3 regions of the Comamonas sp. F1-6 genome follow, and region 3 is predicted to be linked to each of the others. Evidence: predicted binding sites of a transcription regulator. Region 3 holds the regulator's gene; each other region holds the start of a gene.
The links. The regulator sigma-54, encoded in region 3, starts transcription at its own class of promoters, with help from an activator protein. The targets are predictions, from matches to a motif close to TGGCANGNAANCTGCTTT.
Positions count from the first base shown of each region.

Region 1: a site for sigma-54 is predicted at 6,160-6,177, ahead of AAIL66_RS07440 (ammonium transporter). Genes of this name have one in related genera too.
Region 2: a site for sigma-54 is predicted at 4,316-4,333, ahead of hmpA (NO-inducible flavohemoprotein). Genes of this name have one in related genera too.

Region 1 covers NZ_JBCPWN010000005.1:173,791-181,870, forward strand. The annotation lists gene AAIL66_RS07415 (DUF3482 domain-containing protein) at 1-139, opposite strand, end outside; gene AAIL66_RS07420 (DUF2868 domain-containing protein) at 142-1,590, opposite strand; gene trpB (tryptophan synthase subunit beta) at 1,778-2,980, shown strand; gene AAIL66_RS07430 (glycerophosphodiester phosphodiesterase family protein) at 3,101-4,477, shown strand; gene AAIL66_RS07435 (hypothetical protein) at 4,544-4,864, opposite strand; gene AAIL66_RS07440 (ammonium transporter) at 4,891-6,123, opposite strand; gene cls (cardiolipin synthase) at 6,333-7,775, shown strand; gene AAIL66_RS07450 (C4-dicarboxylate transporter DctA) at 8,020-8,080, shown strand, end outside.
Region 2 covers NZ_JBCPWN010000002.1:238,108-246,187, reverse strand. The annotation lists gene AAIL66_RS03345 (carboxyl transferase domain-containing protein) at 1-781, shown strand, start outside; gene AAIL66_RS03340 (aminotransferase class V-fold PLP-dependent enzyme) at 993-2,135, shown strand; gene AAIL66_RS03335 (FKBP-type peptidyl-prolyl cis-trans isomerase) at 2,225-2,635, shown strand; gene norR (nitric oxide reductase transcriptional regulator NorR) at 2,636-4,222, opposite strand; gene hmpA (NO-inducible flavohemoprotein) at 4,382-5,560, shown strand; gene AAIL66_RS03320 (hypothetical protein) at 5,643-6,347, opposite strand; gene AAIL66_RS03315 (DUF3297 family protein) at 6,359-6,604, opposite strand; gene AAIL66_RS03310 (hypothetical protein) at 7,124-8,080, shown strand, end outside.
Region 3 covers NZ_JBCPWN010000030.1:20,228-28,307, forward strand. The annotation lists gene AAIL66_RS22050 (THUMP domain-containing protein) at 1-779, opposite strand, end outside; gene AAIL66_RS22055 (tRNA-binding protein) at 959-1,297, shown strand; gene AAIL66_RS22060 (DUF711 family protein) at 1,355-2,587, shown strand; gene AAIL66_RS22065 (aspartyl/asparaginyl beta-hydroxylase domain-containing protein) at 2,721-3,641, shown strand; gene AAIL66_RS22070 (RNA polymerase factor sigma-54) at 3,834-5,435, opposite strand; gene lptB (LPS export ABC transporter ATP-binding protein) at 5,581-6,363, opposite strand; gene lptA (lipopolysaccharide transport periplasmic protein LptA) at 6,360-7,016, opposite strand; gene AAIL66_RS22085 (thiol:disulfide interchange protein DsbA/DsbL) at 7,147-7,797, opposite strand; gene AAIL66_RS22090 (SPOR domain-containing protein) at 7,959-8,080, opposite strand, start outside.

The DNA.
Region 1 (8,080 bases), on a different contig from region 3:
CATGTGCGGCATCGTCAATCTCGCCGACATCGTCGGCCATCAGCGTACGGGTCAGCGTGGTCTTGCCGATATTGGTGTGCGACAAAAGACACCACTGAATGCTGCTGTCAATCGGAACCTGCTCGTTGCTCTCACTCATCATCACACTCCTGCGCCGGGCACCAGGGTCGCGTTCAGACCCGCGCCGCGCACAAATTCCCGCCACAGCTGCTCGCGCTCCTGCACTCGCGCCGGGGCACCGCTGTTGCGCGCACGAAAGTCCGCCGCCCATAGCCACACATCGGTATGCGCACCCCAGCGGTTCAATACCTGCGCCAGCAGCACGCCATGAATTTCCGTCTCGGGCGTAGCCGCCAGATTGAGCAGCAGCACCTGCTGTGCGTCAACAGCCGAAACGTCCGGCAAGGGCGATCCATAGGCCAGCACCGGCAGCAACGCAAGCTGCGCACCAGCGCCGTAGCTCTGCGCCACATGGCTGCGCAGGGCGGCTTCGCGCTCGGGCGTGATGTCCAGGCTGTAGGGCTGCACCAGCAGCGTCGTTGCACGCCCCGCCCAGTCACGCTGCAGCTTCTGGAAATAGGGCTGCTGCAGCGGCAATGCCAGATGCTGGCTCAACCACCAAACCCTGGCACCTTGCCACAGCGCCAGCAGCAGACGCGGCGCCACCACCATCAATCCCAGCAACCAGCTGTAGAGCTGCACCCAGCGCGGCCCCGCCTCTGCGGCATCACCGGCCGACCAGCCCTGCAGTGCTTGGATCTGCGCCAGACTCCACGGCGCCTGGCCCAGCAGATGCTGCACCGGCGCAAACAGCATGTTCAGACAGGTCTGCACGGCAGACGGCGAGAGGAAAGTGCTCTCCCACCCCACTTGATAAGCCTTGGTAAGGCCGGTGAGCCATAGCGATGCCAGCGCACCCAGTGCCAGCATTGCCGCACCCAGATGCAGACACACAAGCCATTGCGCACGGCGCGGTCTCTGGTTGACCTGCCACCAGTTGCGCTCGAAGTTCAGCGCCATCTTGCGCAGCCCCGTGCCGCGCGAAACACTCCACCTTTTCGTCTGCAGCTTTTGCAGCCAGCCACCGGGCGCAGCCACGGGCCGCTGTGCCGCAGCGCCCTGACCTGGCTCAGGCTCCAGCGGTGCAATCACTGTTTGCCTGCGCCGAACAAGACTGCGCAGCCAGGACAGCAGCAACAGCACATAGACCAGCAAGTTCCACAGCACGATGCCGATCAGGGAGGCGGAGAGCAGATCCACACGATGCGGGTCCGTGATCGCATGACCCGCAAAGCCCAGCGCAAATGCCGCTGTCATCACGGCCAGCACCAACCAGCGTGAAATACCGGCGTGCTGCCGGGCCACGGCGCGTATGTCGGCAGGCAGCTGCGCTGCAGCAATCACGCGTTGTGCCCGCTCATGCAGAAAACTCTCGAACGCTGCACGGCCGCCGCCCTTGGCCTTGCCCTGGGCGTGCAGGCACTCCTGCGTGATGGCCGTGCAACGCTCGATCGTGGGCAGCGCCTCGTGCGGAGCTGCGGTTTCCAGGGCATGGGCAAAGACAATATCGCGGGCTGAGCTGGCTTTCATGTCGCTATTGTGTTTCAGAGCAGGGGCAGGTTGCCTGCCAATATCAAAACAATAGCTGTCAGCGCTTTCATCTTGAGGGCTGCGTTCATTTCTGTGCTGATTCCATCCGGACTTGCCTGCAAGCGACTTGAGCCCGCCGTGTGCTATGAATGCAGCTTTGCTGCACCACACACCAAGGAGACAAGCCATGACCCAGAACCCCCAGGCCATGCCCGATGCGCAAGGCTTCTTCGGCCCCTACGGCGGCCAGCTCGTGCCGCCAGAGCTCAAGCGATGCATGGACGAGATTGCCGCAGCCTACGAGGAGATCGTCAAACGCAAGGACTTCCAGGACGAGCTGGCCGCACTGTTTGCCGACTATGTGGGCCGGCCCAGCCCCATCTTTCACGCCAGGCGCCTGTCCAATCAGTTGGGCGGCGCACAGATCCATCTCAAGCGTGAGGATCTGAATCACACGGGAGCTCACAAGATCAACCACTGCCTGGGCGAGGCACTGCTGGCCAAGTTCATGGGCAAGAAAAAAGTCATTGCAGAGACCGGTGCCGGCCAGCATGGCGTGGCCCTGGCCACGGCCTGTGCGCTGGTGGGCATTCCCTGCGAGATTCACATGGGCCAGGTGGATATCGAGAAGGAGCACCCCAACGTCACAAAGATGCGCATCCTGGGCTGCAATCTGGTGCCCGTCACGCGTGGCGCGGCCACGCTGAAGGAGGCCGTGGACAGCGCCTTCGAGGTCTATCTGCAGGACCCCGTCAACACCATTTACGCGATTGGCTCGGTGGTCGGCCCCCACCCCTTTCCCATGATGGTGCGGGACTTCCAGTCCATCGTCGGGCGTGAGGCACGCGAACAGTTCCAGACCCGGCACGGCAAGCTGCCCGACCATGTGGCCGCCTGCGTGGGCGGGGGCAGCAATGCCATGGGCATCTTCACGGCCTTCCTGGGTGACGAGTCCGTGCATCTGGTGGGCGTGGAACCTGCCGGTGAGGGCGTGGACAAGCCCGGCCGCCATGCCGCCACGCTGTCGGTTGGCAAGCCCGGCGAGATTCACGGCATGAAGTGCTATGTGCTGGAGAACGCCGACGGCACGCCGGCCGCCGTGCACAGCATTGCCTCGGGCCTGGACTACCCCGGCGTGGGCCCGCAGCACAGCTATCTCAAGGATATAGGCCGCGTGGACTACCAGTCCGTGGACGACAAGGAATGCCTGAATGCCTTCATGACGCTGTCGCGTGTCGAGGGCATCATCCCGGCGCTGGAAAGTGCGCACGCCGTGGCCTGGGCCATGCGCGAAGCGCCGGGGCTCGGCAAGGACCAGCATATTCTGGTCAACCTCTCGGGTCGCGGCGACAAGGATGCCGATTACGTAGCCAGGAAGCTGGGACTGTAACTGCCGCACCCCGCACAAGGCTGCCGCCCCTGCAGCCTTGTGCTTCGGAGCGTGACATGCTCCGAGGGCACGGTCACACAACCGTCATCAACAAGCGCAAGCATGAGGCGATCTCCATCCATGCCTGAACCCATGTCCCATACCCGCCACCCCGTCTTTGCTCTGACCTTGCTTGCAGCCTTTGCCCTGAGCGCCTGTGGCGGCGGAGATGGCCCGACACCAGCGCCTGCGCCGCAGTTTCTGACGCTGGACGGCAAGCAGCCCCAGGTCATCGCCCACCGCGGCTACTCGGGTCTGTACCCCGAGCAGACCCAGATGGCCTATGAAAAAGCCATTGATGCGGGCGCCGACATGATCGAGCTCGACATGCACATGACGCGCGACTGCCAACTGGTGGCACGCCACAACGCCTGGCTGAGCGACAGCACCAACATCGCCGACGTTGCCAAGAGCAATTCCTATGTGGCCGCGCGCAAGCGCACCACGCCCGGGGTATGGGTCGATGTGAAATACCCCGCGACACCCGACAACGGGCCGGCCCGCTATCTGAGCGACCGTATCGATCCCAACAACCAGAAATCCGTGCTTCAGGCCCTGGTCGTCGATGGCGAGGACCACACCGGCGACTGGTCGATCTCGGACTTCAGCCTGCATGAGTTGCGCACCCTGCTGGGCGGCACCACGCTGGACAACCGTGCCGATCGCCCCACGGAATGGAACGGCAAGCTGCCACTGATCAGCGCACAGGATGTGATCGATATCGCCGTGGCCAAGGGCAAGGCGGCAGGCCGCACGATTGCCGTCTACGCCGAGACCAAGAACCCTTACTGGAACAACCAGCAGGCCATCGCCAACCGCTGCGGCACGGGCGAGCATCCGTTCGAAGATGCCGTGATGGCGCTGCTGGAAAAAAACCGGCTCAACACCAAGGATGCGCCCATCTACATCCAGAGCTTCGACCCTGACAGCCTGAAGTATCTGCGCAAGGCGGGCATGCGGGCCAAAGGGGTGCAGCTGATCGATGGCAACGACTACAACTTCAGGGACGGCTCCGTAGGCTATATCACCGCCGACGAATGGACCTTCATCAGCGGCCGCCCCTATAGCTGGACTCTGGCCGGCGATGCGCGCAGCTTCGCGGTCATGCAGACGCCGGCAGGCCTGGCCGAGATCAAGACCTATGCCGACGGCATCGGCCCCTGGAAACCCCAGGTGCTGGCCCATTCCGTCGTTCCCTACAAGGACGGCGCAGGCCTCAAGGACGTCAACACGCTCAAGGACACCGGCCTGATCGCCAACGCGCACAAGGCAGGGCTGGTGGTGCACAGCTTTACCTTCCGCAGTGAGGCCAGCCGCCTGGCTGGCATCTTCAAGGGTGACCCTGCTCAGGAATACCTCGCTTACTACCGCCTGGGCATTGATGGCGTATTCACCGATTTCACTGCTGCTGGCGTCAAGGCTCGCGAAGCCTATATCGCCGAGCTGAAAAAGCCATAGGCCAGGCTCGTAGCCGGCATCGGCCTGAGCGCCGGGGCCGTCCCGGCCTCAGAACCTGCTTGTGCCTCAGCGCAGCCCGCCGATATAGCGTGCCGAGGTGCGCAGTATCTCGGCGGCCTTGGCGGTGACGGAGCTGTCGCTCTGCGCAGTCTCGGCAGGCGCTGCATGCCGGGGCTTGTCGCCGCTCCAGCTGTCCTGCAGACGCCGGGCCAGGCGCGCCAGCTCCTCGTCCTGTTGCTCTCGTGCATGCTCCAGCGCAAAAGCCACCATGGCCTGTGCATAGGCCTGGTTACAGGCCATCCATTCGGTATCGGTCACCCGGCCCGTCCTGCGCCGCAGCACCACATGCAGATGTGCGGCCACCGCCACTCGCTCGCTGTCCTCCATACACCGCTCCTGTCTTTGATGGATCACTAGTGCTGACGCTCCAGATGCAGACTGATATCCAGGCCCTCCATTTCCTGCACGGCATCCACACGCAAAGGCATCAGCAGACGGATCAGCACCAGCACCCCGGCCGTGGCTGCGCCGCTGTAGGCAGCCACCGCGGCCACGGCAATCAACTGGTTCATCACCGTGGCGCCTGTGCCCGCAATCAGGGGGTCGGCAAACACCGCCGTGAGGATGGAGCCCGCAATGCCGCCCACGCCATGCACGCCGAAGACATCGAGCGAGTCATCGGCCCCGAGACGGCGCTTGAGCCAGGTTGCGCCCCAGAAGCAGACGGCGCCCGCAATCAGGCCTATCCACACCGCACTGCCCACCTGCACAAAGCCCGCAGCCGGTGTGATGGCCACCAGTCCGCCCACCATGCCCGAGAGCAGGCCCAGCAAGGTCGGAGCACCGCGAACCAGCCACTCCACCACCATCCATGCCAGACCGGCAGCCGCTGCCGCCACGAGAGTGACCACAAAGGCCAGCGCTGCACGCCCGTCGGCAGACAGGGCCGATCCCGCGTTGAAGCCGAACCAGCCGAACAGCAGCAGCGCCGTGCCCATGGCCGTCCAGCCCAGGCTGTGCGGCTCGAATGGCTCGGTTCCATAGCCGCGCCTGCGCCCCATCATGAAGGCACAGACCAGTGCCGCCACGCCCGCATTCACATGCACCACGGCACCGCCGGCAAAGTCCAGTGCGCCGAGCTGGTTCAGCCAGCCCCCGCTCTCCCACACCCAGTGGGCCACCGGCGCATAGACCACCACGCTCCACAGCGCGGCAAACACCAGCAGGGCCGCAAAGCGCATGCGCTCTACCACGGCCCCCACGATCAGCGAGGTGGTGATGATGGCGAATGCGGCCTGGAACAGGGCATAGGCCGCCTCGGGCAGATGCGGTGCTAGATGGCTGACCGAGATCATGCTGCGCCGGCCATCGAAGTGCAGCGAGGCAAACCAGGCTCGTCCCAGATTGCCAAGCCAGGCAGACTCGGCGGTGAACGCGAGCGAGTAGCCCAGGCCGAACCAGGTCAGGGTCACCACGCAGGCCACCGCAAACACGGCCACCATGGTGTTGACCACATTCTTGCGCCGCACCAGCCCCGCATAGAACAGGGCAATGCCCGGCAAGGTCATCAGCAAGACCAGCGCCGACGCGACCATGACCCAACCGGTATCTGCCTTGTCGATGGCAGTCAATGGCACCATTTCCATGCACTCCCCCCTGCTTGTTTGCTTTGAGAAAAAAAGGAAGCAGGTTCCATGCCAGTGCCATGCCGATCTGTCGATGCTTCATGATGGATAGCAGCATGCGTTAACCCATCAAGGTCTTTGCGCCTGTTTCATGAGAACCACGACGGGCAGCTTGTGCTCAGGCCTGAGCCCGTTATGCTCGACAAGGTCCATCGTTGCTGCACTGATTCATGACCTGGCTGCTGCTGACTCTTCATGTATTGCTGATTGCCGGCTTCGGCCTGCGCATTCTGCTGCGCAGAGACATGCGGCCCGATGTGCGGCTGGCCTGGCTCATGGTCATCGTGCTGCTGCCCTATGTGAGCTGCCTGCTGTACTACCTGTTTGGGGAAGTGGCCCTGGGCCGTGTACCAGGCCGCAGAAGGCTCAATGTGCGCGAGTTCTGCCAGACCCGGGGCAGCGCCCTTGCGACCGCCCCCGGCCCCATGCCGCAGGCACGGCCCGCCATTCCCGATCAATGGCTGCCGGCCTTCCGCTATGCCTCGTCCATCAACGGCTTTGTACCGCTGCCCGGCCACAGGGCCGAGCTCATGCGCGATGGCGCGCATGCCCGTGCGCAGATGCTGGCCGACATGGATGCCGCGCGCCACGAGATCAATGTGCTGTACTACATCTGGCTGGACGACAGCACCGGCACCGATGTGGCCCATGCCCTGATGCGTGCCGCGCAGCGCGGCGTGACCTGCCGGGCCATGGTCGACGGTCTGGGCTCGCGCGCACTGACGCGCTCGCCACTGTGGCAGCAGATGCGGCAGACCGGCGTGCACCTGGCGATTGCCCTGCCCATCAGCAATCTGCTCAAAGTCATGCTGACCAGCCGCATCGACCTGCGCAACCACCGCAAGATCACGCTCATAGACGGCAGGATCAACTATTGCGGCAGCCAGAACTGCGCCGACGAAGGCTTTCGCATCAAGGCTCGCTATGCCCCCTGGGTGGACATCATGCTGCGCCTGCAGGGTCCGGTGGTCATGCAAATGCAGCAGGCTTTTGCCAGCGACTGGGCGCAGTCCGATGCGAGCCTTGCACCACCGACAATCGAGGCCGGCGCTGCCGCTGACGACGGCTTCCATGCCGTTGCGATTGCCGAAGGGCCGACAGAAAGAGCACGCTCTACACCCCAGCTGGTTGCCAGCCTGCTGGCCTGTGCGCAGCGCGAGGTCGTGATCTCCACCCCCTACTTCGTGCCCGACAGCACGGTGCTAGATGCCTTGTGCGCCGCCGCGCTGCGCAAGGTGCAGGTCACGCTGATCCTGCCCGCCCGCAATGACTCATGGATAGTCGGTGCCGTCAGCCGCAGCCATTACTGGCGGCTGCTGAGCGCTGGCGTCCACATCCACGAATTCCGCCCTGGCCTGCTGCATGCCAAGACCCTCTGCCTGGACGGATCGGTCAGCCTGATCGGCTCCACGAATCTGGATCTGCGCAGCTTTGACCTGAACTTCGAAAACAATGTATTGCTGCACGACGAAGCCATTACCGAGGCCATCCGTCAGCGCCAGCAAAGCTATCTCCGCGATTCCGATGTGGTGACGCTGGCACAGGTGCATTCGGCTCCCTGGTGGAAGCGCATCTGGGACAACCTGCTGGGCGCCCTGAGCCCGCTGCTGTAAGCACCATGCCCTGGCTTTGGGCATGCCCAAAGCCCGCGCACCACGCGCGTGCACACTGGTGACCCACTCGCACCAAGGCGGAACGCCCTTTTATTTCATACGTGAAAGTCAGGGCTGATCCTCCCCTAATTTACACAAATCTGCAGGAATACCCTCTGCTGGCACGCCTTTCGCTTGCCTACATTCTTGTATGCAAGTTGCAGACAACTTGCATACAAGATTCCACAACTTGCGAAAGACGACTATGCGCCGCTTTGTCAGATCACTGTTCGGACAGGTGGTGATCGCACTCATACTGGGTGTGC
Region 2 (8,080 bases), on a different contig from region 3:
CCAGGGGCGGGTCGAGCAATGGTCCGAGCCCGATCAGCGTCTGCTGCGCCAGGTCGTGCCCGAGAACCGCCTGCGTGCCTACGATACGCGCGCAGCCATGGCCGGGTTGGTGGACGAGGGCAGCCTGCTGATGCTGAGAACCGGCTTCGGCGCCGGCATCCACACGGCGCTGGCGCGCATCGAGGGGCGGCCCGTGGGACTGATAGCCAACAACCCGGGCCATCTGGGCGGCGCCATCGATGCCGATGCGGCCGACAAGGCGGCGCGTTTCATGCAGTTGTGCAATGCCCACGGCATCGCCATCGTCAGCCTGGTCGATACGCCCGGCTTCATGGTCGGGCCGGAGATCGAGAAAACCGCCCAGGTGCGCCATGTCAGCCGGCTGTTCGTCATGGCGGCCAAGCTGCGCGTCCCATACTTCAGCGTGGTGCTGCGCAAGGGCTATGGCCTGGGCGCCATGGGCATGACGGCGGGCAGCTTTCATGCGCCCATCTTCAATGTGGCCTGGCCCACGGGCGAGTTCGGCGCCATGGGCCTGGAAGGGGCTGTGCGGCTGGGCTTTCGCAAGGAGCTCGAAGCCCTGCCCGAGGGCGCGCAGCGCGAGGCGTTGTTCCAGAAGCTGCTGGCCCAGCAATACGCACATGGCGAGGCCATGCACATGGCGGCCACGCTGGAAGTCGATGCCGTCATCGACCCTGCGGAGACCCGCGCCTGGCTGGTGCGCGGCCTGGCCGGTGCGCGACTGCGCGAGGAAGGCGGCCGCTTTGTGGACACATGGTAAACGCTGATGGGGGCATCGAGATTTCAGCGTTTAATCGGTTGAAATCTCCGATGTGCAAAGCGCTTGCAGCTCATGTTTTTGATATGAACTGCATACGCAAAACCATATTCCGGCTCATGCTAAGCTGAATGTCTTGCACCAGCGCCCCGGCGGCCCAACGTCTGCTCCGGGGTGTTTTTGACTGCCCAGTATTTGCGATTGGAGATATCCCATGCCCGGACTTTTGCCCGATATCGATCCCGATGGCCTGCTCGAATTCTCGGTGGTCTACACCGATAGAGCGCTCAACCACATGTCCAAGAAGTTCGTGGGTGTGATGCAGGACATCCTGGGCATGCTCAAGGACGTCTATCACGCCAACACGGCCGTGCTGATTCCCGGCAGCGGCACTTTTGGCATGGAAGCCGTGGCGCGCCAGTTCGCCAATCGCGAGCGGGTGCTGATCGTGCGCAATGGCTGGTTCAGCTATCGCTGGACGCAGATCTTCGATGCCGATGCGGGCCTGGGCGGCGGCTCCGTGGTCTGCAAGGCGCGCAAGCAGGGCGAGGGCAGCCAGGACCCCTGGGCGCCATGCCCGGCCGCCGATGTGGCCGAGACCATTCGCGTGGAGCGTCCCAAAGTGGTGTTTGCCCCGCATGTGGAGACGGCCAGCGGCATCATGCTGCCCGATGAATACCTGCGTACCGTCGCCGATGCCGCGCACGAGGTTGGCGCGCTGTTCGTGCTGGATTGCGTGGCATCCGGCGCCATGTGGGTCGATATGGAAAAAACCGGCGTGGACGTGCTGATCTCGGCGCCGCAAAAGGGCTGGAGCAGCTCGCCTTGCTGCGCCATGGTCATGCTCTCGGCGCGCGCCCGCGAGGCCATAGAGCACACGCAGAGCTCCAGCTTCTCCTGCGACCTGAAGAAGTGGATGCAGATTGCCGAGGGCTACGAAAAAGGCCAGCACGCCTATCACACCACCATGCCCACGGACGCGCTGCTGCGCTTGCGCGACGTGATGCTGGAGACGCGCAAATACGGCTTTTCCAAGGTGCGCGAAGAACAGATGGAACTGGGTCGCAAGGTGCGCGAGCTGCTGCAGTCGCGCGGCTTCCCCAGCGTCGCGGCCGAGGGCTACAAGGCGCCTGGCGTGGTCGTGAGCTACACCACTGACGCGGAAATCCAGAGCGGCCGTGCCTTCCTCAAGGTGGGCTTGCAGACCGCCTCGGGCGTTCCGCTGCAATGCGATGAAGGCCCGGACTTCAAAACCTTCCGCATCGGCCTGTTCGGCCTGGACAAATGGCATGACTCGGATCGCTCCGTGGCGCATCTGTCCAAGGCACTGGACGATATCGGCATTGCCCGGACCTGAGAAGATGCGGCCGGCGGCATTGCTGCCATGACATTTTTTCGACCCGACTTCGTAATAAAGTCGGGTTTTGTTTATTCAGCGCATCCGATATGAAAAAAGCAGTCTCCGTGATCGGGTTTGTATTTGCTCTGGGCGCTGGCGCAGTGGTTCATGCTGCGCCAGTCACTACCGCCAGCGGGCTGATCTATGAAAGCCAGGTCGAAGGCAGCGGGCCCAGTCCCAAGGCGACGGACACCGTCAAGGTGCACTACCGCGGCTACTTTCCCGATACCGGCAAGGAGTTCGACAGCTCCTATGCACGCAAGCAGCCCATCGAGTTCCCGCTCACTGGCGTGATTCCCTGCTGGACCGAGGGCGTGCAGAAGATGAAAGTGGGCGGCAAGGCCAAGCTGACATGCCCTCCCGGCATAGCCTATGGCAGCCGTGGTGCAGGCCGTGCCGTTCCCCCCAATGCCACGCTGAACTTCGATGTGGAGCTGCTGGGCATCCAGGGCCGCTGATCAAGGCCTGTCGATCTCAAGCCGCTTGGCCAGGCGCTGCAGATTGGCTCGATCGAGCTGCAACTCGCGCGCTGCGGCGGCCCAGCTGCCCCGGTGACGGGCCAGGCTGGAGCTGACCAGCTGGCGTTCATAGGCGCTGACGGCGGCGCGCAGACCGGCCTCGGGCGCAGCCGCTGCGGTGGCCGGGTCCATGGGGGCTGTGGCCTGTGCGGCGGCAGGCGCCTCGGTCCGCTCCCAGAGATCGGCAAGTCCCAGGGTCACGATGCGCAGCCTGGTTCCCGCGCGGCTGGCGCTGCCGTCATTGCGGCTCAGGGCCCTGAGCACGGCGCGGCTGATGCAGTGCTCGAGCTCGCGCACGTTGCCGGGCCAGCTGCGATTGAGCAAGGCTGCCTGTGCGGCCGCATCCAGGCGCAGGCCGCCCAGCCTGAGCCTGGAGCGGTTCTCCTCGAGGAAATAGCCCGCCAACTGCAGCACGTCGCTGTCGCGCTCTCGCAGCGGCGGCACGGCGAGCGGATAGACATTGAGGCGGTGATAGAAGTCCGCGCGCATGCGCCCGGCGTGGACTTCCGCAGCCAGGTCACGGTTGGTGGCGGCGATCACGCGCACATCCACATGGTGCTCCCGGTCCGAGCCCAGGCGCTGCAGCTGGCCGCTTTGCAGCACGCGCAGCAGCTTGGCCTGCACGGGCAGCGACAGTTCGCCGACCTCGTCCAGGAACAGCGTGCCCTGATGCGCCTGCTCGAACTTGCCGCTGCGCTCGCTCAGTGCACCCGTGAAGGCCCCGCGCACATGGCCGAACAGCTCGCTCTCGACCAGGTTGTCGGGCAGGGCCGCGCAGTTGATGCTGATCATGGGCTTGTCGGCACGGCCCGACTGCGCATGCACGGCCTGGGCCACCAGCTCCTTGCCGGTGCCGGTTTCGCCGGTGACGAGCACGCAAAGATCGCTGACTGCGACCAGGGCAATGTCTTTCTGAAGCTGGCGCATGACGGGGCTTGCGCCCTGCAGTCCGCGCTCCTGTGGCGCGACGGGACTGGCAGAGCCGGTGGCGCCGCGCGCGAGCTGGGAAAGCTGGTGCACGCGCTCGGCCGTGGCCACGGTGGCTGCGGCCAGATTGCTGAAGGCCTGCAGCATGGCCAGCGCCGCGGGGTCGGCGAACCGGCCCGGCTCCAGTGCGTCCAGCGTCAGCAGTCCCCAGGGCAGGCCGCCCAGCTGCAGCACGCAGCCCATGCAGTCATGCACATGCAGCTCGCTGATGGCCTGGCCTTTGTGCGCCACCAGCCCGTCATAGGGATCGGGCAGGGGACTGTCGGGTTCAAAGCGCATGGCCTGGCCGGCCGCCAGCAACTGGGCAAAGCGCGGATGCTCGCCCAGGCGAAAGCGCCGGCCCAGCGTGTCCGGCATCAGGCCGTCGATTGCCATGGGGCGCAGCCATTCGCCTTCGAGCTTCAGCAGGGCTACGGCATCGGCGGGCAACAGATTGCGCAGTGCGGCCAGCAGACGGCGCAGACGTTCGCGCTCGGACAGGTCCTGGGCCAGATCGGCGATCAGCGGGCTGACGGCGTTGAGAATGTGAGATGTTGTCATAACGACATCGGATGGTGTCAATGAGACAGCAATTGATGGATGTCATATTGACGCATGTTTTTGCAAGCCATTGTTCTGCAATGGTCTTGTTGCTGGCACGCCGTTTGCATTTATCCGCTCAAGCCTTGCAGCTGGCAAGGCAGCAACCAGGAGATTTGCATGCTTACCGAACGTCAACGCGAGATCGTCAAGGCCACCGTACCGCTGCTGGAAACCGGCGGCGAGGCCCTGATCACGCATTTCTACCAGACCATGCTGGGTGAGTATCCCGAGGTGCGCCCGCTGTTCAACCAGGCGCATCAGCAAAGCGGTGCTCAGCCGCGAGCATTGGCACATAGCGTGCTGATGTATGCCAAGAACATCGACCGACTGGAAAACCTGGGCAATCTGCCTGCGCAAATCATCAACAAGCATGTGGCGCTGCAGGTACAGGCCGAGCATTACCCCATCGTCGGTGCCTGCCTGCTGCGCGCCATTCGCGAGGTGCTGGGGGCAGAGATCGCCACGGATGAGGTGATCGCCGCCTGGGCCGCCGCCTATCAGCAGCTGGCCGATATCCTGATCGGTGCGGAGCGCGCGGTGTACGAGCAGACTGCGGCAGCCGAAGGCGGCTGGCGTGGTGTGCGTGCCTTCAAGCTGGTGCGCAAAGAGGCCGAAAGCGCCGAGATCACGTCCTTCTATCTGGAACCCGTGGACGGCGGCGCGGTGATTGCCCATCAGCCAGGCCAGTACATCGGCCTGCGCGTGGTAGTCGACGGCCTGGAGCAGCGCCGCAACTACTCGCTGTCGGCGCCTGCCAACGGCAAGAGCTATCGCATCAGCGTCAAGCGCGAGGCCGGCGGCAAGGTCTCCAACCATTTGCACGACCAGCTGCACGTGGGCGATACGCTGGAGCTGTTCCCGCCTGCCGGCCATTTCACCTTGCAGGCCAATGCCAAGCCCCTGGTGCTGATCAGCGGCGGTGTGGGCATCACGCCCACGCTGCCCATGCTGCAGGCCGCGCTGCCCACGGGGCGCGAGATCACCTTCATCCACTGCGCGCGTGATCGCGGCGTGCATGCCTTCCGCGAGAAGATCGATGCGCTGGCTAACAGCCACGAGCAGCTCACACGCCGCTATTGTTACGACCAGGCGGACGCGGGCGACGAGGTCGATGCCCAGGGCCTGCTGAGCACCGACCGACTGGCCCAGTGGCTGCCTGAGTCACGCGATGCCGATGTCTACTTCCTGGGCCCGCGCGGCTTCATGCGCAGCGTCAAGCAGTCGCTGCGCGAGTTGGGCGTGCCCGAGGCCCAGGTGCACTATGAGTTCTTCGGTCCTGCGGAAGCGCTGGCTTGAGCGAGCTGAATGCTATTGAATAAATAGCTTTATGCGCTTGGTGTGAAAGGGGTAGAGGCTGAAAAGGCTTGAACTCAAGTCTTCAGTCTCTTCCATGCACTATGGTGTGAATGATTTCCCTGCCATCCAGGATGCGGCTGACACCATTGAACCAGCGGCAGTCGGTGTGGATGTTGGCGTAGTGATCCATCCAATCCAGCGTGATGGGTGAAATGCAGACCAGACGCTGGCTCTGCAGACCAGCATCAAACACTTGTGCGCGGAACTGGCTCAGGTTGGCGGGGCAATCCATCTCTTGAGCAAAGCACTGCCATGCAGCATGCAAAGCCGTGGCGTCTGCTGCGCGCAATCGTGTTTCAGACTCGGAGGCTTCCGCGGGACTGGTTTGCCAGTCGCTGATTTGCCCCTGCTGCAAGGTGGCCTTGACGCAGTGCCCTGCATCGCCGAAGACCAGCGCTTGAGCATCGCTCAGGCTGTGTACATAGAGTCTGTTGGACTCTGGCACTTCTGCGGCAAAGCGTTGCAGCAGCGGGATGTCCATCCCTAAAACGAAGCTGCTGCAAAGCGCGGGCTGTACAGCGATGGCTTCGGGTCGCAGCACCTGCTGCACCCAGGTTTGCCAAGGCAGCGGAAGCCCGGGCATCAACCATCCCAGCTCGCCCTCCGTGATTCTGTGTCGCAGCCCGGCCTCTTGCCTTTGTCCATCGGCGATCTGGCTGCGAGAGTATGGCCGCACGGCATTCAGCTCACGCTTGAGCTGGCGCTTGTTCAGGCGTTGTGCGGCCACGGGGACTGGGTTTAGCGGTAATACGCCTCGACCGTACCCTTGATCTTGATAAGCAGTGGCTTGCCCTTGCGGTCCAGGGTCTTGCCGGCGGGCACCTTGACCCAGCCCTCGCTCACGCAGTATTCCTCGACGTCAAAGCGGTCCTTGCCGTTGAAGCGGATGCCGATGTCGTGCTCGAACACGGCGGCCACATGGTGAGGGCTGCGAGGGTCGATGGACAGGTGGTCGGGTAGTTCGGGACGTTGTATGTCGGTCATATCGTGCGGATCCAAAAACGCCTATTGTCCTCTGCTTTGCTGGCTAGTCAGGTGAGCTCATGCCATGAGTCCCTGCTTTTCTTCCTTCGTGAAAACAAGCTGTTGGACTACTTTTGGCAATTCCTGGGGTTATTGACTGCCGCAAATGTTACCTGTGCGTGCGCCAGATGGCCGGTTCGGTTTTACATGTCTGCATGCAGTTTCCGCTGAGTCGCTGCTCATGTGTGTCGATGGTGACTTTTTGTGTCGGTTTGCGTTGTCACCCCGAGAGGCCCAAGGGAAGTTCGGGCTGATGAAAACCCGAGTTGATAAGGCAGGAACAGCGTGAATGTCCAACTCTGTATGTGGATGTAGCGTAACGGCTGTACAGCCTGTTTGTTTGCCAAAGGCAACTTGGTTTTCAAAGTTTAAAAGCTATGAAAACGGTAGTCGAAGCTTCACTTCCAAACCGAAAAATGAGCTCTCCGAAACAGCGCCCCGAGCTTGTGCAGCCCGGCGCGCGCAACAAAGGAGAGTCTGATGGATACAGCCATCCGCACCAAGGCAGGCTTGGTTTTTCTGGGGCCACTCACCACAGCCGTCCCTGAGTCAGAGCGATCGGTCTCCTATCAGGATCTGGATGCGCTGATGCACTCCGGTGTACAGCCGCAGGGCATTTATCTGCGTGCCGTGCCGCACCAGGTCTGGCGCAAATGGCTCAATCGCACCCGCCAGAGCGACTGGTGGAGCCTGCCGGTCTTTGCGGAACCGGCGCTGCGCGACGCGCAGCCGTACGTGGATGCGCTGTGCAGCGTGGAGCGGGCACACGAAATCACCGAGGGCATGGCCTTGCGCCGCCAGATGCTTCCCGATCCTGGCGATGTGCTGGGGCTGGAGGAGCGTCTGCTGTACTTCCTCTACGAACGCGGGCCGCAGACGGGCTTTCGGCCGCTGCTCGACCGCGACAGCGACCAGCTCTACCGCTATCCGGTCGCGGAGCAACTGGCCTGCGCACAGGAGAGCGTGTCCCAGGCGCTGGAGGAGCTGCGCCGCCGCGGGCTGCTGCGCTCCGAGGGGCTGGTGGACCGCACCCGGCTGTGCTCGGGTTGCGGCTCGGCGCACATCCATTTCGTGGACGTATGCCCGCATTGCCAGAGCCTGGACATCCGACGCGAGTCAATGCTGCACTGCTTTGCCTGCGGCCATGTCGGCGCCGAATCGCAGTTCGTTGAAGGCGGTGCGCTGGACTGCCCCAAATGCCATGTGCATTTGCGTCACATCGGCGTGGACTACGACAAGCCGCTGGCCCAGTACCACTGCCGCAGCTGCCAGCGCTCATCGGTCGATTCCATGGTCCAGGCGCGCTGCCTGGACTGTGCGCGCACGAGCACGCCCGACGAGCTGGAGGTGCGTGAAGTCGCCACGCTAATGCTGAGCGCCAGTGGGCGTCAGGCTGTGCGCAATGGCGGAGTGGGCGAGGCCTACCCGCCGCTGAAG
Region 3 (8,080 bases):
GATTCGGGCAGGATCTGGCTCTCTGCCTCATCCAGCATGGCTTCCCAGACATGACGCTGAAAGGGCACGAGCTTCTCGAACGCAAAGCGACGCAGAATGCCGGCTGGAATCTTGCGCGCGATCTGCGCGGCCTCGATCACCAGGGTACCGCTGCCGCAGCAGGGGTCGTACAGCGGCTGGGGATTGTCGCCATGCGGGTTCCAGCCCGAGGCAGCAATCATGGCCGCGGCCAGGGTTTCCTTGAGCGGGGCATCGCCCTTGTCCTCGCGCCAGCCGCGCTTGAACAGCGCCTCGCCCGAGGTGTCGATATAGATGGTGGCGCCGTCGGTCGTCAAGTGCAGGTGCACGCGCACATCGGGGTGATGGGTCTCGACGCTGGGGCGCACGCCGTTGCGCTTGGCGCGAAAACGGTCGGCGATCGCGTCCTTGACCTTGAGCGCCGCGAAGTTCAGGCTGGTCAGCGGGCTGTGCTGGGCCGTGACTTCGATCTTGAAGGTTTCCTTGGGTGTGAACCAGATCTCCCAGGCCACCTCGCTGGCGGCACGGTACAGATCGTTCTCGCTGCGGTACATGGTGTGCGACAGCTCGATCAGCACGCGCTGCGCCAGACGGCTGTGCAGGTTGAGCAGCATGGCATCGCGCCACATGCCGCGCAGCATGACGCCGCCCCGGCCCACGAGCAGATCCTGCCCGCTGGCGCCGGTGATGGCGTGGACCTCGTCGGCCAGAAAGCCCTCGACGCCGGCGGCGCAGGGCAGAAACAAATGCAGTTGGTTCATAGAAATCAGTGCGCGCCAGCAACGGCGCAGACGCCGGACGCTCACGGGAGCCTGTTGTGCGCTTTACAGGGCATAAGCATACGCGCTAGGCCTTTTCCGGTGCCCGCGCACGACAAGCGTTGCTCTACAGATGCATGCCGGGCACCAGGCATGATGCCAGGCCAAGGAGCAATGACGACATGGAAGAAATCAGCTGGAACGACTTTATGAAGGTGGAGTTGCGCGTGGGCCGCGTGCTGCAGGCCGAGGTCTTTGCCGAGGCCCGCAAGCCCGCCTACAAGCTGCTGGTGGACCTGGGTCCCGAGCTGGGCCAGCGCAAGTCCAGCGCGCAGATCACCGAGCATTACCAACCCGAGGAGCTGATAGGACGGCTGGTGTTGGCCGTGATCAACTTTCCCAAGAAGCAGATTGGGCCCTTGATGAGCGAATGTCTTGTGACCGGTTTTCACGATGCCACGGGAGCCGTGGCCCTGTGCGTGCCCGACAAGGAGGTGCCGCTGGGCACGCGCCTGCTGTAATCGGCGTGTTCAGAGGCAAAATGGCCGCCAGCCATTCTCCCGCCTACGGATACTGCTATGAATATCAGCTTCAACCCGCTGGTGCGCGTGCGCACCGTCACCGCCTTTGTCAATCTGAGCGCCGATGAGGCACAGTGGCAGGCCGACCTGACCCAGGCCAAACAGCAATGCGATGCCGTGGCCGATGCCATCGAGGCCCGGGGCTATCAGGTGCAGTCCATCCGCATCGTGAGCAACCCGTTTGGCGAATATCTGGATGTCTCCAGCGCAGACAGCGCCCAAGCCGGCCTGCAGCGCATTGCCGAAACGCTCAAGGCCATCAACACCGGCAAACGCCGCATCCGCTTTGCCGTGGGCGAGGCGCGCAATGCGCAGGAAGTGGCCCTGCTGCCGCAGCTGATTGCCGCCTATGGCGACCTGTGCAACGCCTGCGTAAACATCGATCTGGATGAACATGGCTTTCTGCAGACCGGCTTGCTGGCCCATAGCGTGCAGGCGATTCAGCAGATCGCGCGCACCACGCCGCGCGGCGAAGGCAACTTCAACTTCACGGTCAACTTCAACTGCGCGCCCGGCATTCCCTATTTCCCGGCCAGCTACCACCGCGGCCAGCACCACGGCGCCCTGGTGCTGGGCCTGGAAACGCCAGACCTCATGGTGGCTGAACTGCAGGAGCTGCAGCAGCAGCGCCTGCAGCTCGATCACGCGGCGTGGTTCAGGCTCGCATTCGAGCGCCTGAGCCAGACCCTGAACGAGCATGCCACTGCCATCCAGCGCTGCGCCGACGGCGTGAAACTGGCCGAGGGCTGGCATATCGCGGGCATGGACACCTCGGCCGCGCCGTCCAAGTCCTGCGCCTCCATGGTCGATGTCTACCAACTGCTGGGCGTGCCCTGTTTCGGCGCCAGCGGCACGGTGGAAGCCTCGGCCCTGCTGACCCGCGTCTTCAAATCGGTCAACGGCGTGACGCAGATCGGCTTCAGCGGCCTGATGCTGGCCGTGACCGAGGACCAAGGCCTGGCCCAGGCCAGTCTGAATGACGAATTCGATATCCGCGCCCTGCTGACCTACAGCAGCGTCTGCGGCATCGGCCTCGATACCGTGCCTGTGCCGGGCGATAGCAGCGCCGAGCAGATCGCCGCCGTCATGCGCGATACGGGCACCATGGCTTTTCGCCTCAACAAGCCGCTGACGGTGCGGCTGTTCCCCGTGCCGGGCCTCAAAGCGGGCGACACAACGGCGTTCGAGAGCGCGGATCTGTGCAACTGCGCCGTACTGGCTCTGCCTTGAACATCTAACAAGCGGGCTGCTGCGCTTGGCCGTCAAGCGCCGGCAGCTATTGCTTTTGATATTCCCCTACCCCGGTTCTGTTTGACCTGCCCCCATGGTGGCCGCCGGGGTGCCCCCGGTAAAATTGGCCCTTATGGCAAAAATAATCGTTCTGGCACTGGTGCTGCTTTTCTTTGGCTGCGGGCTGTACATGCATCTGCGCGGCAAGGTGCGCCACAAGGTGGTCAAGCAATTGTTTGACCACTCCACGTTCACAGCGCCGTTCAACGTCTTCATGCTGATGTTCAGCAAGGTGCCGCGCACGCCCTATCTGCCCACCAGCACCTTCCCCGAGCTGGCGCCGCTGCAGGCCAACTGGCGTGAAATCCGCGAGGAAGCCGTCAATCTGCAAAAGAACATGCAGATCAAGGCCGCCGCCAACAACGACGACGCAGGCTTCAACTCCTTCTTCAAGACCGGCTGGAAGCGCTTCTACCTCAAGTGGTACGGCGATGCCCACCCTTCGGCCATGGAGCTGTGCCCCAAGACCACGGCCCTGGTGAAGTCGATTCCCAGCGTCAAGGCCGCCATGTTTGCCGAACTGCCGCCCGGCGCCAAGCTCAATCTGCACCGCGACCCCTATGCGGGCTCGCTGCGCTATCACCTGGCCGTGCTGGCCCCCAACGACGACCGCTGCATGATCGAGGTCGACGGCAAGCCCTATAGCTGGCGCGAAGGCGAAGGCGTGATCTTCGACGAAACCTATATGCACTGGGCCGAGAACCGCTCGGAAGGCAACCGCATCGTGCTGTTTTGCGATGTGGAGCGCCCCATGACCAATGGCTTTGCCCAGTGGCTCAATCACTGGCTGGGCAAGAACGTGGTGGCCGCCGCCAGCTCGCCCAACAACGAGGGCGACCCGCGCGGCATGATCAGCAAGCTGTTCAAGATCTCGTTCTATGCCGGCAAGTACCGCCGCGCCTTCCGCGACTGGAATCCGACCTTCTACAAGATCCTCAAGTTCGGACTGATGATCGGCGTGCTGGTCTGGTTTATCTGGTGGTTGGTTTCTTGATAACCCCCTGAGGCGCTACGCGCCTTCCCCTGGCCGGGCGCCCCCAAGGGGGACGGCAGCATCGCCGCAAGGGTGGCTCTTGCTCGCGGCGGCCCCTTACTTGAAGAATGCCTTATCAAGGCTGCCGCCCTAAATACAGAACAAGAAAGCCGCTGTGCGATGCATCAGCGGCTTTCTTGTTTCTGCGGTGCCCTACAGCGCCTTGCGCAGCGTGGTCGTCGGTATCTTGAGCTGCTCGCGGTACTTGGCGACGGTGCGGCGCGCGCACTCGATGCCCTGCTCCTTGAGCATGTCGGCCAGCTTGGCGTCCGACAGCGGCTTCTTGGCATCTTCGGCATCGACAAACTGCTTGATCAGCGCACGCACGGCCGTGCTGGAGGCACTGCCGCCGGTTTCCGTGCCCAGGCCCGAGCCGAAGAAATACTTGAGCTCGAACGTGCCCTGGGGCGTGGCCATGTACTTGGCGGTGGTCACGCGGCTGATGGTGGACTCGTGTAGGCCCAGCGTATCGGCAATATCGCGCAGCACCAGCGGGCGCATGGCCAGCTCGCCATGCACAAAGAAGTTCTTCTGCCGCTCCACGATGGCTTCGGAGACGCGCAAGATGGTGTCGAAGCGCTGCTGGATGTTCTTGATGAACCAGCGCGCCTCCTGCAGCTGCTGCTGCAGCGCCGCATGACCGTCGCTGTTCTTGTGGCGACGCAGCACGCCGGCATAGATGTCGTGCACGCGCAGACGCGGCATGACCTCGGGGTTGAGCTGCACGGAAAAGTCCGCCCGCCCCGAGCCGGCCCGCACCGGGCGCACGATGACATCGGGGATCACGATATGGCGCTCCACGTCGACAAAGCGGCGCCCCGGACGCGGCTCCAGCCTGGCGATAAGGGCCATGGCTTCGCGCAGTTGCTCCTCGCGTGCGCCGCACAGGCTGGTGAGCTTGCGCAGATCGCGCCGCGCCAGCAGGTCCATGGGCTGCGCGCAGATGGCCTGCGCCAGCAGCAGCCGGTTCATATGCGCCTCGGTCGTGCCCTCGTCCTCGGCGGTGCGGATCAGGTCGCGCAGCTGCAGCTGCAGGCACTCGGCCAGATCACGCGCTCCCACGCCCACGGGCTCCAGGCTTTGAAGCAGCTTCAGAGCAATGACAAAGTGCTGCTCCAGCTCCTCGCGCTCTTCCAGGTCGTCGCCGGCCAGGCTCTGCGCCAGCTCCTGCAGGGAATCCTCGAGATAGCCGTCGTCGCTGAGCGACTCGATGAGAAAGCGCAGCGCCGCCATGTCCGCCGCGCCCAGATGCAGGCTCAGCGCCTGACGATGGAGAAAGTCGGTCAGGCTCTGGTGCTCGCGCGCCAGATCGATGGCATCGGTTTCGTCATCGCCATCGCGGTTGCGCGTGGAGCTGCTGGCCGAGGGCGTATCCCACTCGCTACTGGATTCGCCACCCCATTCCCCGTCCTGGCCGTCCAGGCCCTCGGCCTCCCAGTTCAGCGTTTCAGGGGTTTCGGGGTTTGATGCCTCCGCTACCGTTTCAGTAGCTTGTTGCGCTTGCGATGCATCTCTTTCAGCATGAATACCATCTGAAGTACTATATTCACTGGCGCTATTAGCTACATCTACAGGAGCATCTCCCGCAGTTTCGGCCTCATCGCCCGCACGTTCCAGAAAAGGGTTGTCGACCAGCATCTGCTCGACTTCCTGCGCCAGCTCCAGGGTGGAAAGCTGCAGCAGCTGAATGGATTGCTGCAGCTGCGGCGTAAGCGATAAATGCTGCGAAACGCGTAGCGAGAGACCTGGCTTCATCGAGGCGCGGCCCCCAGACAATCATTGCAAACGCGCGCAGTGCTACGGGTTTGCCGCCGGGCCACCTCAAGGCAAACCTCGGCGCAGCCGGTCAGGGCCCCTTCTGGGGGCAGCGACCGCACAAAGTGAGGGAGCGTGGGGGTCATCACATCCTGAAATGTTCGCCCAGATAGACGCGGCGCACATCGGCGTTCTCCACGATCTCCTCGGGCGTGCCTTCGGCCAGCACATGGCCGTCGCTGATGATGAAGGCGTGGTCGCAGATGCCCAGCGTCTCGCGCACGTTGTGGTCGGTGATCAGCACGCCGATGCCGCGCTCCTTGAGGAAGCCGATGATGCGCTGGATCTCGATCACCGCGATCGGGTCGATGCCGGCAAAAGGCTCGTCAAGCAAAATGAAGCGCGGTTGCGTGGCCAGGGCGCGGGCAATTTCCACGCGACGGCGCTCACCGCCTGACAGCGCCAGCGCCGGCGACTGGCGCAGATGCTCGACGCGCAGCTCCTGCAGCAGGCCCGTGAGGCGCTTTTCGATCTCGTCGCGCGTCAGCGCCTTGCCCTGCTCGTCCTTTTGCAGCTCCAGCACGGCGCGCACATTGTCTTCCACGCTGAGCTTGCGAAAGATGGAGGCTTCCTGGGGCAGATAGGACAGGCCCAGGCGCGAACGCTGGTGAATCGGCATGCCGCCCACCGGCTGGCCGTCGATGAAGATCTCGCCGCCGTCGCTGCGCACCAGGCCCACGATCATGTAGAACGATGTGGTCTTGCCCGCTCCATTAGGGCCGAGCAGACCGACGACCTCGCCTTTTTGCACGGACAGGGACACATCCTTGACCACCTTGCGGCTGCCGTAGGACTTGGCCAGATGTTTGGCCTCCAGGCGGCTGTCGGACTCGCCGCTGCGGCTGCTGGAGAAAGTCGGCTCGCTCATTTCTTCTCGTCGGCTTTCTCGCCGCCCAGCGTCATGCTCTGGCGCAGCTGCGTGGCAGGTGTTGCAGGCTTGGGCTGTGCCCCCGGCGTTCCGTCCTTGGGCGCCATGATGGCGCGCACACGGCCGCCCTGTCCCACGGAGGAGCTCGGCAGGCCGCCGCTGGTCTTCTGGCCATCGACGGTATAGACGTCGGTGATGTTGTTGTAGACGATGATGGAGCCCGTGACCTGATCGCTGAGCTGACCGCCACGGTAGCGGCGCATCTCGCCACGACGGATGAACTTGACGATATCGGCCTTGCCGTCGTACTCGATGACTTCGCCTTCGCCCTCGATGAACTCCTCGGGCTGACCGGCCACGGTATCGCGCTTCTGGCGGAAGAACGCTCGCTTGCCGGCCTCGGCCTTGATCACACCGTACTGATAGCCCTCGGCGTCCTGCCGCACATCGAGCTGAGCACCGCGCAGCACGATGGAGCCCTTGGTCATCACCACATTGCCAGTAAAGACACTGGTCTGCTGCAGCTCGTCATGACGCAACGCATCCGCCTCGATATTCATGGGCTTGGCGCTGTCGGCTTTTTCGGCATGGACAATGCCGGTCGCTGCTGCCAGGGCGCAGGCCAGCGCAAGAGGTAGGAGTGTTTTTTTCATGGAAGGCACGTTTCTTGCATCCATTGTAGTCATTCCCTTTTTGCAACTTGCGTAAAAAACACCCACAAAAAAGCCCGCACGGCGGCGGGCTTGTTGGACGTCAAACGTCACTGGCGTCTGCTGCCTGATCTCAGGCCTTGCGGCTGGAGGCGACCAGCGCATTGACCACGCGCAGCACATTCTCCATATTGCCGGCCTTGGTGCCGTCCGTGTAGTAGCGGCCGGCCACACCCATGGCGGGCACGCCTTCCACGTCATATTCGTTTTGCAGCTGAGCGGCCTTGCGCGCCTGATTGGCCACGGTAAAGGAGTTGTAGACCTCCTTGAACTTGGCCAGATCCACGCTCTGCTTGCCGACCCAGTCAAAGATGGCGTCATCGGTCTTGAGCAGATTGCGATCCACGTGGATGGTGCGGAACACCTTGGCGTGCAGCTGGGGCAGCAGGTTCATGCCCTCCAGGGCGTAGTACAGCTTTTGCTGTGGCACGAAAGAGGCATTGAAAGCCACGGGCACGCGGCGCACCACCACATCGGCAGGCTGGCTCTTTGCCCAGGCTTCGAACTGGGGCTCGAAGGCATTGCAATGCGGGCAGCTGTACCAGAAAAACTCGACCACCTCGACCTTGCCGGCCGGCGCGCTCACGCTGGCGGGCTTGCCGAGCTTGATGTAGTCCTTGCCTTCCTTGGGCGCAGCGCCCTGGGCCCAGCTGGAGGAGGCACCCAGAGTCAGGGCACCGGCAGCAGCTGCCGAGGCAGCCAGAGAGAATTCGCGACGTTTCATCTAAACAAACTCCTGTATCAGGTCTGCAGTATCAGAGCCAACAGGCCCAAAAAAGTTCAGCGTTGTCAAAACTACCAATGGCACAAGCCAGAGGCCTCAAGCAAGGGCCGCCCCGCAGCTAAGCTGCAGTCCCCCGGCGCGCAGCGCCTCAAGGGGCCTTGTTATCTGGCCGCGCGCACCAGAGTCGAGTCCACGCCCGCACCGTCGAGCTTGCCCTTGAGCTGCTCGGCGTCGTCACGCTTGCTGAACGGCCCCACGCGCACGCGGAAAACGGTGATGCCGT